DNA from 2 places in the Rugamonas sp. GW822-FHT03B10 genome. Region 1 is predicted to be linked to the other one. Evidence: predicted binding sites of a transcription regulator. Region 1 holds the regulator's gene; the other holds the start of a gene.

The links. The regulator FliA, encoded in region 1, starts transcription of late flagellar genes. The targets are predictions, from matches to a motif close to CTAAAGTTTNNNNNNNNNNNGCCGNTA.
Region 2: a site for FliA is predicted at 3,216-3,242, ahead of AC1RQG_RS07145 (DUF5610 domain-containing protein). Genes of this name have one in related genera too.

Annotation. Positions count from the first base shown of each region.
Region 1 is NZ_JBXANP010000002.1:607,705-613,608, reverse strand. Features, by position in the region: gene flgA (flagellar basal body P-ring formation chaperone FlgA) at 1-442, shown strand, start outside; gene flgM (flagellar biosynthesis anti-sigma factor FlgM) at 549-854, shown strand; gene AC1RQG_RS05835 (flagella synthesis protein FlgN) at 864-1,334, shown strand; gene motD (flagellar motor protein MotD) at 1,427-2,203, opposite strand; gene AC1RQG_RS05825 (flagellar motor protein) at 2,205-2,951, opposite strand; gene AC1RQG_RS05820 (RNA polymerase sigma factor FliA) at 2,933-3,664, opposite strand; gene AC1RQG_RS05815 (MinD/ParA family ATP-binding protein) at 3,681-4,505, opposite strand; gene flhF (flagellar biosynthesis GTPase FlhF) at 4,498-5,853, opposite strand.
Region 2 is NZ_JBXANP010000003.1:259,490-265,393, reverse strand. Features, by position in the region: gene AC1RQG_RS07160 (SDR family NAD(P)-dependent oxidoreductase) at 1-719, opposite strand, end outside; gene pyrF (orotidine-5'-phosphate decarboxylase) at 873-1,697, shown strand; gene sbcB (exodeoxyribonuclease I) at 1,754-3,199, opposite strand; gene AC1RQG_RS07145 (DUF5610 domain-containing protein) at 3,372-4,061, shown strand; gene AC1RQG_RS07140 (GGDEF domain-containing protein) at 4,066-5,049, opposite strand; gene AC1RQG_RS07135 (helical backbone metal receptor) at 5,270-5,904, shown strand, end outside.

The DNA.
Region 1 (5,904 bases):
GGTGGGCGTGCGCTGCGCGGCGCCGCAATGGACCATCTACGTGCAGGCCAACGTGGGCGTGGTGGCCGATTACATCGCCAGCGCCGTGCCGCTGGCCCAGGGCCAGACCATCGAGGCCGGCCAGCTGGTGGCCGTGCAGGGCGACCTGACCACCATGCCGGCCGGCATCGCCACCGACATGGCGCAGGTGGTCGGCCGCTACCCCAACGCCTCGCTGCCGTCGGGCACGCCGCTGCGGCTCGATACGCTCAAGAGCCGGCCCGTGGTGCAGCAAGGCCAGCTGGTGCGCCTGGTGTCGAGCGGCAACGGTTTTTCCGTCTCGGCCGAGGCGCGCGCCGTGAGCACGGCCGGCGACGGCCAGGTGGTGCAGGTGAGAACTTCTGGAGGGCAACAAATCAGCGGGATCGCCAGGGCCGGCGGTCTGGTGGAAGTCGCGTTCTGAACAAATATGGGTTCTTTGCGGCAAGGCACGCTAAAGTTTATTCAAGCGCCGCCGTTATAGACTCATATCCCGGAGTCCAGGACTTCGATCAGACGAGGATGATGCTGTGAAAATCAACGATACACTCAAGAGCACCCCCGGCTTGCCGACGTCGCCTGCGGGCGCGTCCAACGCCCGCGGCGCTGACAAGGCGGCCGCGACCCCGGCCGCGACGGACAATGTACGCCTGTCGCCGCAAGGCCAGGCATTGGCGGCCAGCGCGACCGGCGGCGGCAGCGCCGTGTTCGACACCAAGAAAGTCGAACGCATCAAGCTGGCCATCGCCGACGGCCAGTTCCAGGTCAATTCGGAAAAAGTGGCGGACGGACTGCTGGACACGGTCAAGGATCTGCTGCACTCAAGGAAACGTTAGGATAGCCCCATGCAAACCGTCGACCCGATACAGCTGCTGCGCGAAGAACAGCGCCTGATGACCTCCCTGCTGGACGTGCTCAAGCAGGAACAGCGGCATCTGGTGGCGGCCCACATCGACGGCTTGACGGCCTTGACGCCGGAGAAATCGGCGCTGGTCGGCCAGATGGCCGGCCTGGCCAAGCAGCGCCACAACGCGCTGGGCGCGGCCGGTTACGCGCCGCAGGAAGCGGGCATGACGCAGTGGATCGCCGCCAGCGGCGACAGCGCCGTCGCCCAGCTGTGGCAGACCCTGCTGGAGCAGACGCGCGAAGCGAAGGAACTGAACCGCATCAACGGCATGCTGATCAACAAGCACATGAGCCACACCCAGGGCGCGCTGCAAGCGCTGCGCCCGCGCGCGGCCGCCAGCAGCAGCTTCTACGGCCCCAGCGGCCACGCCACCACCTCCACCACCAGCCGCGGCTTCTTCGCCGGCTAAGCACAAACCGGCAAACCGGGGTCAGGTCATGCGATCAAACAACTTGCACGCAAGTTGCTTGATCGCATGACCTGACCCCGGTTTTTTTATCTTTATTGGGGTTTGATGGCCGGCGTCGGCAATTCCGTCACCGTGTCGGGCAGGCCGGACAGGATGGTGACGGCCACCCGCCGGTTGCGCGCCCGGCCCTCGACCGAGGCGTTGGACGCCACCGGGTGGTTGGCCGCGTGGCCGACGGCCGTCAGCCGGGCCGGCGCCACGCCGGCGTCGATGAACAGCCGCACCACGCTGGCCGCCCGCACCGACGACAACTCCCAGTTCGACGGATACACGCTGTTGCGGATCGGCTGGTTGTCGGTGTGCCCCTCCACCTGCACGTCGTGGCTGTCATCCTTGAGCAGCACGGCCACCGCCCGCAGCGCTTCCGTCGATGCGGCCGTCAGGCGCGCGTCGCCCGGATCGAACAACACGCTGGCGTTGATCTCCACACTGACCCCGCGGCTGTTCTGCGTCACCCGCACCTTGCCCTCCTTGACCAGCGGCGCCAGCGTCGACAGCAGGTCCTGCGCCAGCTTGGTCATGTGTTCCTTTTCCTTGCGCAGCAATTCGGTGCGCCGGCGCAGGCCGGGATTGGGGATGGGCAGGTTCTGCACCTGGGTGGTGATGGGCTTGGCCGCGCCGGCCCCGCCGAAGGCGTCGCCCAGCGCGTCCGAGAACACCTGGTACTTGCCGATGTTGACCGACGACACGGCGTACATGACGACGAAGAAGGCGAACAGCAGCGTGATGAAGTCCGAATACGAGATCAGCCAGCGCTCGGGGTTCTCCACCTCCTCGTCGAACTTCCTGCGCGCGCGCCGGTATTGCATGTCACAGTTCCCGTAGCAGCGTGGCCACGCGCTCGTCGATCACGCGCGTGTGGTCGCCGGTGGCGATGTCGTGGAACACGGCGGCGGCGATCTCCTGCTGGTGCACGGCCTGGGTGACGATGGCCTTGAGCTTGTTGGCCACCGGGTACAGGAACAGATTGGCCAGGCCGACACCGTAGATGGTGGACACGAAGGCGACGGCGATGCCCGAGCCCAGCTTGCTGGGGTCGGTCAGGTTCTCCATCACGTGGATCAGGCCCAGCACGGCGCCCAGGATGCCGATGGTGGGCGCATAGCCGGCCGCCGACTCCCAGATCCGCACGGCCTGCCGCTGCTCGGTCTCGTAGGCCGTGATCTCGGTGTCGAGGATGTGGCGCAGCTTGTCGGGCGCGATGCCGTCGACGATCAGGCGCAGCCCCTTGGCGTTGAACTTGTCCTTGGAGGCGAGCATGTAGCGCTCCAGCGCCAGCAGGCCGTCGCGCCGCGCCGCCAGGTTCCAGGCGTTGATCTCGCGCGCCAGCGCGGCGCGGTTGTCGGGCGGCGGCGAGAACACCAGGCGCAGCATGCGCAGCCCGCGCCAGAAGGTGGGCGGACGGGTCTGCAGCAGCACGGCGCCGAAGGTGCCGACGATGACGATGGCGAACGCGGCCGGCTGGATCAGCGATCCGAGCTTGCCCCCTTCCAGCCCCTGGCCGACGACGATGCCGGCCAGCGCCAGCAGCACCCCGGCTACGCTGGCCCAGTCCAAGACCGCTCCCGTAAGGTGGCGCGCAGCCGCGCCACGGCTTGCGTGTGCAACTGCGACACGCGCGATTCCGACACGCCCATGACGGCGCCGATTTCCTTCAAGTTCAATTCCTCTTCGTAGTACAAGCCCATCAGGATCTTCTCGCGCGGCGGCAGGGCGTCGATGGCGTCGATCACGGCCTGGCGGAAGTCGCCGTCGAGCAGCGAGCGCAGCGGGTCGCTCTCCTCGTCCGAGCAATAGCGGTCGAGGAAGCTGTCGTTGCCGTCGTCGTCGTGGAAGTCCTCGTAATAGACCAGCTGGTGGCCGCCGCCGTCGGACAGCATCTCCTGGTAGTCGGCCAAGGACATCTTGAGCATCTTGGCCACCTCCGATTCCGTCGGCGGATGGCCGAGGCGCTGCTGCAGCGTGCTCATGGCCGTCTCGATCTTGCGCATGTTCTGGCGCATCGAACGCGGCAGCCAGTCGCTGTTGCGCAACTCGTCGAGCATGGCGCCGCGGATGCGCAGCACGGCATAGGTTTCGAACTGGGCGCCATGGGTTTCCTCGTAACGGCTGATGGCGTCGAGCAAGCCTATCATCCCGGCCTGGACCAGATCGTCCACCTCGACGCTGGGCGGCAGCTTGGCCTTCATATGGTGGGCGAGACGCTTAACCAGCGGCATGTGCTCCGTCAGCAAGCTGTCTCTGCTCGGTTTCCCTTTGACCGTGTACATAAATTCTTGTTATTCGTTAGGCGCTGAATTGATGCTGGCTCCCCGCGCGCATGGAAGGCGAGCCGGCCAGCGCAAACCGCCCCGCCAGTTGACGAAACGCGACCGAGGCGCCGGCCAGCGGGAAGGCGTCGACCACGGCCCGCCCCAGGCGCGCGGCCCGCTGCAGGTATTCGTCGGCCGGCACCGAGCCCATCGATACCAGGTTGACCGCCAGGTAACGGCTTGCCGCTTGCGCCATGTTATCGTATACCACCTTTGCTTCCGTTTCGGAAGCCCCGGTGACGAGAATTCCGAACGGGCGCCGGCCCAGCTCGTGGTTCAGGCGCTTGATCATGGCGTAGGCGGCCGTGATGGAACGGGCGTTGTTGGACACCTGCACCACGATCTCGGCGCTGGCCATGACCGGCACCGGGAACGCGCCGCCGTCGAATTCGCCGTCGACGATCACCATGCCGGTCTGGCGCACCAGCACGTCGAAGGCCTTGGCCAGCCGGCGCGCCTCGTCCGGGCCGCGGCGCGCCTCGCCGCGCGTCATCGAGGCCACCGTGAAGCCTTGCGGCGCCTCGTACAGCACCTGGTTCAGCGCGCACTCCTGGCGCGCCACGTTGAGCAGGCTGGCGCCGTCGTCGAGCCCGAGGCGCGAGGCCACGCCATGGGCGCTGGCGCAGGCATCCATCAGCAGCACGTCGTTGCCGGCGCGGGCCAGCGAGGCGGCCAGGTTGACCAGCATGGCGGCCTTGTCGTCCTGCGGCGTGGCCGACAGGAAGGTGACGATGCGTGGCGTGGGGCCGGCCAGCATCCGGCGCAGGCCTTCGGCCTGGTCGAAATCGAAGTTAGCCAAGGTGCACCTCGCGCAGCGAGCCGTCGGCGCCGGCGTTGGACATCAACAGCGGCAATTCCGCGTCCAGGTACTGGCCGGGGATGGCGTCGCGCTTGAGCTTGAAGGCGCGGTCGATCAGCCAGGCCGGGTCGGCCAGGTGCAGGTCTTCCGGCACGCGCTGGCCGTTGGAGACGTAGAACAGGTTCAGCTTCTGGCGGATCACCACGTCGAGCACGTTGCCGATGGCGGCCGCCTCGTCCAGCTTGGTCATGATGCAGCCGGCCAGGCCGCTGCCCTGGTAGGCGCGCACCACTTCGTTCAGGGTTTCCTGGGTGGCTGTGGCGTTCAGGCACAGCACGCGCTTGACGTCGGCGCCGGCGCCTTGCAGCATGGCCACCTGCTCGGTCACCATCTGGTCGCGCTGGCTGACGCCGACCGTGTCGATCAGCACCGTGTGCTTGTTCTTCAGTTCCTTGAGCGCGATGCGCAGGTCGGCCTCGTCCTTCACCGAGTGCACCATCACGCCCAGGATCTTGCCGTAGATGCGCAGTTGCTCGTGGGCGCCGATACGGTAGGCGTCGGTCGTGATCAGGGCCAGCTTGTCGGCGCCGTGGCGCATCACGCAGCGCGCGGCCAGCTTGGCGGTGCTGGTGGTCTTGCCCACGCCGGTGGGGCCCACCAGCGCGAACACGCCGCCCTGGTCGATCAGCGCGTCCTCGTTGGCCATGGTGCTCAGGTTGCGGGTCAACACGGTCTTGATCCAGCGCATGCTGTCGGCCGCGTCGCGGCTGGCCGGCAGTTTTTCGATCAGGTAGCGCGCCAGGCTGGCGGAAAAGCCGGCCGCCAGCATCTCGCGCAGCACGGTGGCCTTGTGCGGCTCGCGCTGCTGGGTCGAACCCCAGGCGATCTCGGCCAGCTGGGTCTCCATCATGCCGCGCATGGCGCGGATCTCTTTCATCATGCCGCTCATCTCGGCGGCGGCGTTCTGCTTGGCGCTGGCCACGGCGGCGGCCACCAGTTCGGAAATACGCTCCATGTCGAGGGCGGCGGCGCGCGGCTGGGCCGGCGCGGCGGCGGCGGCGGCCGTGGCCGACGCGTACGACGAGGGCGAGGCCACCACGCGGCGGGCCGGTTGCGCCGCCATCATGGGGGCGGCGGGCGGCAGGTCCAGCTGCGGACGCGGCGCGGCCATCGGCGACTGCGGCGCGGGCGACGCGAGCGAGGCGGCGTCGTCATTGGCCAGTGCCAGGATCTCCACCACGCCATCGGCCTGGCGGTTGGACAGGATCACAGCGTCGGGGCCGAGCGCCTCGCGCACCTTGCGCAGCGCTTCGCGCGACGTGGGCGCGGTGAATTTCTTGACGTTCATGGCCGGCTCCCTTGGGCAAGGGCAGCACGTGGTTGGGAAAGTGGTTTGGCC
Region 2 (5,904 bases), on a different contig from region 1:
TCCACGAACAGGGTCTGGCCCGTCATGTAGCTGGCGTCGTCGCTGGCCAGGAAGGCGGCGATGGACGCCACTTCCTCCGGTTCGCCGCAGCGGCCCATCGGCGTGCGCGACAGGATGGTGTGGCGCGCCTCCGGGCTGCCCAGCACGGCCTTCTTGGCCAGTTCCGTCAGGATGGTGCCGGGGCCGATGCCGTTCACGCGCACGCCGTGCGGCGCCAGGTTGAGCGCCATCACCTTGGTCAGCTGGTTGATGCCGCCCTTGGACACGACATACGGCACCTGGTTCGGGATGGCCAGTTCCGAATTGACGCTGGACATGTTGATGATGCAGCCGCTGTGGCGCTTGACCATCTCGCGCGCCACGGCCTGGCCGCACAGGAACATGGACTTGAGGTTGATGCGCAGCACGCGGTCGAAATCCTCCTCGGTCAGGTCGAGGAAATCGGCGGCGTGGGTCACGCCGGCATTGTTGACCAGGATGTCGATCCGGCCGAAGGCGGCCAGGGTCGCGGCCACCAGCGCGTCCACGTCGGCCTTCTGGCTGACGTCGGCGGCGAAGAAGCGCGCCTGTCCGCCCAGCGCGGCGGCCGCTTGCGCGCCGTCCGGCTTGATGTCGACCAGCATGACGCTGGCCCCTTCGGCCACCAGCCGTTGGGCGCACGCCAGGCCGATGCCCTGGGTGGCGCCGGTCACAATCGCAACTTTGTCTGTCAGTTTCATAGGCTCGTTTCCATGCTGAAGGGTGAGGGCGCTTGTGGCGCCCGGTAGGGGGATGGTGTAGCGGATTTTACTCCACCGTGGCGCCCCATTTCGCGCGGGGCGCCGATGGCCGCGTTACAATTGAGGGTTTGCAATCGAATAAAGGGCACCGTCGTGAATTTCATCAATAAATTATCCGCCGCGTGGACGGCCAACGACTCCCTGCTGTGCGTGGGCCTCGACCCCGACATGGCCAAGCTGCCGGCCCGCTTCCAGTCCGCGCCGGACGGCATCTACCAGTTCTGCCGCGAGATCATCGACGCGACCGCCGACCTGGCCTGCTCGTTCAAGCCGCAGATCGCCTACTTCGCGGCGCTGGGCGCCGAACAGCAACTGGAACAGATCTGCGCCTACGCGCGCGCCAACTACCCCCACATTCCGCTGATCCTCGACGCCAAGCGCGGCGACATCGGCGCCACCGCGCGCCAGTACGCGCGCGAAGCGTTCGACCGCTACGGCGCCGACGCCGTCACCGTCAACCCCTACATGGGCTCGGACTCGGTCGAGCCCTACATGGAGTGGAGCGAGCGCGGCGTCATCATCCTGTGCCGCACGTCCAATCCGGGCGGCTCCGACCTGCAATTCCTGAACGTGGATGGCAAGCCGCTGTACCAGCACGTGGCGCGCCTGGTGGCCGAGAAGTGGAACAGCAACGGCCAGTGCGCGCTGGTGGTGGGCGCCACCTTCCCGGAGGAACTGGCGCAGGTGCGCGCCATCGTCGGCGACATGCCGCTGCTGGTGCCGGGCATCGGCGCCCAGGGCGGCGACATCGCGGCCACCGTGCGCGCGGGCCGCACGGCCGGCGGCCACGGCATGATGATCAATTCCTCGCGCGCCATCCTGTACGCGCCGCAGCAGGCCGGCGAGGACTTCGCCGCCGCCGCCCGCCGCGTGGCGCTGGAGACGCGCGACGCCATCAATCAGTACCGCGCCGGCTAAGGCGTCTTCAGCTCGACCCGCGGCCCTGTGCCGTGGGTCGGGCCGGGCGCCGACCGTCAATGACGCGCCGGCGCCACCATCTCCGCGTAGTCGTACAACTCACCCAGGATGTGCTCGCCGCGCTCGTCGGCCGTTTCCTGCAACTGGTCGATTTCGCTGAACAGTTGATCGACCGTGCGCGCGCCGGCCTCGCCATCGAACAGGCGCGCCGCGCGGTGCTGTTCCCAGTGTTCCATCTCCGCCGCCGACAGCGTCTCGGGGAAGTTGCGGGCGCGGTAGCGGAACAGCAGTTCGGCCAGCCGCGCGTCGTCGAACACGGGCGACAGCGTGGCCAGCCTGGCCGGGCTTTCCTTGCGCAGCGATTCCAGCAGGCGGCGGTCGCCCGTGCCCACGAAGCCGTTGTACAAATCCTCGTCCACATCCAGCGCCGGCGCGCCGGGCCGCTGGAACACCTCGGCCCAGATGGCCGCCATGTCCGGCACGGCCGCCGCCAGCGCCGCGTTGGCGCGGCACTGTTCGACATCGATGCCCCAGCGCGCCGCCATGGCCGGCGACAGCGTCTTCAGGTTGGACACCAGCATCGGCGACTTGTTCAGGTGGATGCTCTTGATCGGCAGGCGCGTCATGCCTTCGGGCAGCGCGTCGGCCTTGCTGAACAGGCGCAGGCGGATCGTGTCGGCGTCCAGCGCGGCCAGCTCGCGCGGGTCGTGGCTGCAGTCCCACACCAGCACCTCGTTCTTGTTGGTCGGATGCACGCCCAGCGGCCACACGATGCCGAGGCAGCCGCGCTCGGCCGGGAACATGCCCGACACGTGCAGGAACGGCGCGCGCAGCGCCGGCGCCAGATGCATGCCGATCTCGTCGGCCACGCGGTCCTTCTTGTGCAGCGCGAAGCAGAAATCGAACAGCTTGGGCTGCTTCTGCCTGATCAGGCGCGCCAGCGCGATGGTGGCGCGCACGTCCGACAGCGCGTCGTGCGCGGCCTCGTGCAGCAGGCCGTTGGCGGCGGCCAGGTGTTCGAGCCGGAAGCTCGGCTTGCCATCCTCGCGCGTGGGCCACGCGATGCCTTCCGGCCGCAGCGCATAGGTCATGCGCACCACGTCCAGCAAGTCCCAGCGGCCGCACTGGTGCTGCCATTCGCGCGCGTACGGGTCGATCAGGTTGCGCCAGAACATGAAACGGGTGATCTCGTCGTCGAAACGGATGGTGTTGTAGCCGACGCCCACCGTGCCCGGCTTGGAGAACGCCTGCTCGATGGTGGCCGCGAACTGGTGTTCCGGCACGCCCCATTCCAGACACTGCTGCGGCGTGATGCCGGTGATCAGGCACGATTGTGGGTCGGGCAGGAAATCGTTGGCCGGCTTGCAGTAGAGCATGATCGGCTCGCCGATCTCGTTCAGGTCGGCATCGGTGCGGATGGCGGCGAACTGGGCGGGGCGGTCGCGGCGCGCCTGCGCGCCGAAGGTTTCATAGTCGTGCCAAAGGAAGGTATGGGTGGTCATGGAATTGTCGAAAATACTGCAGTTTTCTGGCCGCGGGCCGATAGTATAAGGTGAGCGGTCGGGCAACGCCTGCGGACACCCCGGCAGCGCCGCGTGCGCCCGATCCGCCGCGTCCGGTGGCATGGCCGCCGGTCGCCAGTCTGTCCAGTATGCTGGGGCAAGGAGCGCCATCATGTCAAATCACGTTTCCGTCAACGCCACCGTGGCGGCGCCGACCGCCCCGGCCGGCGTGGCGGCCAGCCAGCAGACGGACGGGGCCGGACCGGCGCCGGCCGCCCAGGCCAAGCTGCAACTGAACGCGTCCATCGTGCAGGCGTCGCTGACGGTGTCGATCGGCGCCCAGGACGATCCGCTGGCGCTGCTGCTCAAGTCGGCGCTGACCGGCATCAACGAGGCGTTGCGCGGCCAGTTCGGCGACAACGCGATCCAGAACGCCATGGGGCAGGACAACACGCCGGAGGGCACGGCGGGCCGCATCGTGGCGCTGTCGACGGCGTTCTATGGCGCCTACCAGAAGCAGCACGCGGGCGAGGACCCGGAGCAGATGCTGACCAACTTCATGGCCACCATCAAGGGCGGGATGGAGCAGGGCTTCAAGGAGGCGCGCGACATCCTCACCGGCCTGAACGTGCTGAACGGCGACATCGCCGGCAACGTCGACAAGACCTACGAACTGGTGCAGAAAGGCTACGCCGATTTCGAGGCGGCCCAGCGCAAGTCCGGCGCGTCGTCGGCGACGCCGGCGCAGGCGACACCGGCAACGCAGGCGACCGCGCCGGCCACGGCGGCCGTCACGCAGACGGCGTCCGTGTCGGCCCAGGCATCGGTGGTGGCCAAGCCGGCGGCCGGCGCGGCCGGGTGAGCGCTCAGGCCGCCAGCTGTTGCAGGGCCACGCGGTTGCGGCCCGCCTCCTTGGCGCGGTACAGGGCGGCGTCGGCGGCCGCGATCAGCGCTTGCTCATCCTGGTCCGCTTGCAGGGTGGCCACGCCCAGCGAGGCCGTGATGTGCGGCAGCGGCAGCCGCATGTCGCCGAACACGACGGCTTGCCGCATCCGTTCGCACAGCCGCTCGGCCACGGTGCTGGCCACCTTGTCGCTGGTGTCGGGCAGCAGCACCATCATTTCCTCGCCGCCATAGCGCACCGCGCAATCGGTGGGGCGCAGCGCGCCGCTCAGCACCTGGGCCGCCGTGCGCAGCGCCTGGTCGCCGGCCAGGTGGCCATGGCTGTCGTTGAACCTCTTGAAGTGGTCGAGGTCGATCATGATCAGCGCCAGCGGCGTGCCGGCCGCGTGGGCCGTGGCCACCATGGTCGGCAGCACATCGTTGAGCCAGGCCCGGTTGTACAGGCCCGTGAGGCCGTCGATCATCGACAGCTGGCGGTAGAACTCGCCCAGCTTCTGGCGCCGGCGCAACTGGGCGTTGGCGGCGCGGATGCGGAACGACAGCAGCCGCAGCAGGTTGCGCGCGAGCGCGTTCGAGGCGTCGATCAGCTGCCAGACGAGATCGGCTTCGATCACCAGCAAGTCGCTCTGCTCGAGCGCCGTGATCGAGGCCAGGTTGGCTTCCTCGTCCAGCACCGATTGCTCGCCCACGCTTTCGCCCGGCAGCACCTTGCTGACGGTGCCGTCGGCCATGCCGGTGCGGGTGTCGGCCGCCACCGCCAACGCGCCGCGCAGCACGATGTAGAGCCGGGCCTGCTGGCCGTGGGCCACCGGCTGGCCCGCCTCCACCCGGATGACGGCGCAGCCGGCCAGGCGCCGCGCGATGGCGGGCGCGTCATCGGAGCCGCGGAACAGGTGCAGTTCGCTGAGCTGATGGCCGGACGCGCCAAAGGTGCTGATGTGTTTCACGATCGTCTTTCAGGGGGAACGCGGCTGCCAACATGCAAGCCTTGGGCATTATCATAGCGCAAACAATGTTGCCACGGCCCGTAAGGCCCAAACCGGGGTCAGGTCATGCCTCCGGGCAGTTTGCGCGAAGGCATGACCTGACCCCGGTTTGGGGGGGCTTTTGACCTTGGTTGGTCGCCGTGTTTCAATAGCGACATTCTTCGCTACCGGGACAAATCGGATGAGCTTCATCGACGCCATCGGCCAGCCACACGAGGCCGCGCCACAGGCCCGCATCGTATCGCTGGTGCCCTCCATCACGGAATTGCTGTGCGAGCTGGGCCTGGCGGGCCGGATCGTCGGCCGCACGGGGTTCTGCATCCATCCGGCCGACGTGGTGCAGGCCATCCCCAAGATCGGCGGCACCAAGGACGTCAATCTGGACAAGATCCGCCAGCTGGCGCCCACCCACCTGGTGGTCAACATCGACGAGAACGAGAAGCCCACGGTCGATGCGCTGGCCGAATTCGTGCCCCACATCGTCGTCACCCATCCGAACCAGCCCTACGACAACGTGGCGCTGGCGCGCTTGATGGGCGGGGTGTTCTGCGCTGAGGAGCGGGCGCAGGCGTGGTGCGCCGCGTTCGAGGAGGAACACCGGGCGCTGCGCGCGCGGCAGGCGGCGGCGCCGGCGCGGCCGCAGACCATGTTGTACTGCATCTGGCAGGATCCGTGGATGAGCGTGTCGCGCGACACCTACATCGCCAGCATGCTCGCCGAGATCGGCTGGCAGGTGCCGGACCTGGGGGAGGGCCGTTATCCGCGCTTCGCGTGGACGCCGGAACTGCTGGCGTCGATCGACGGCGTGCTGTTGTC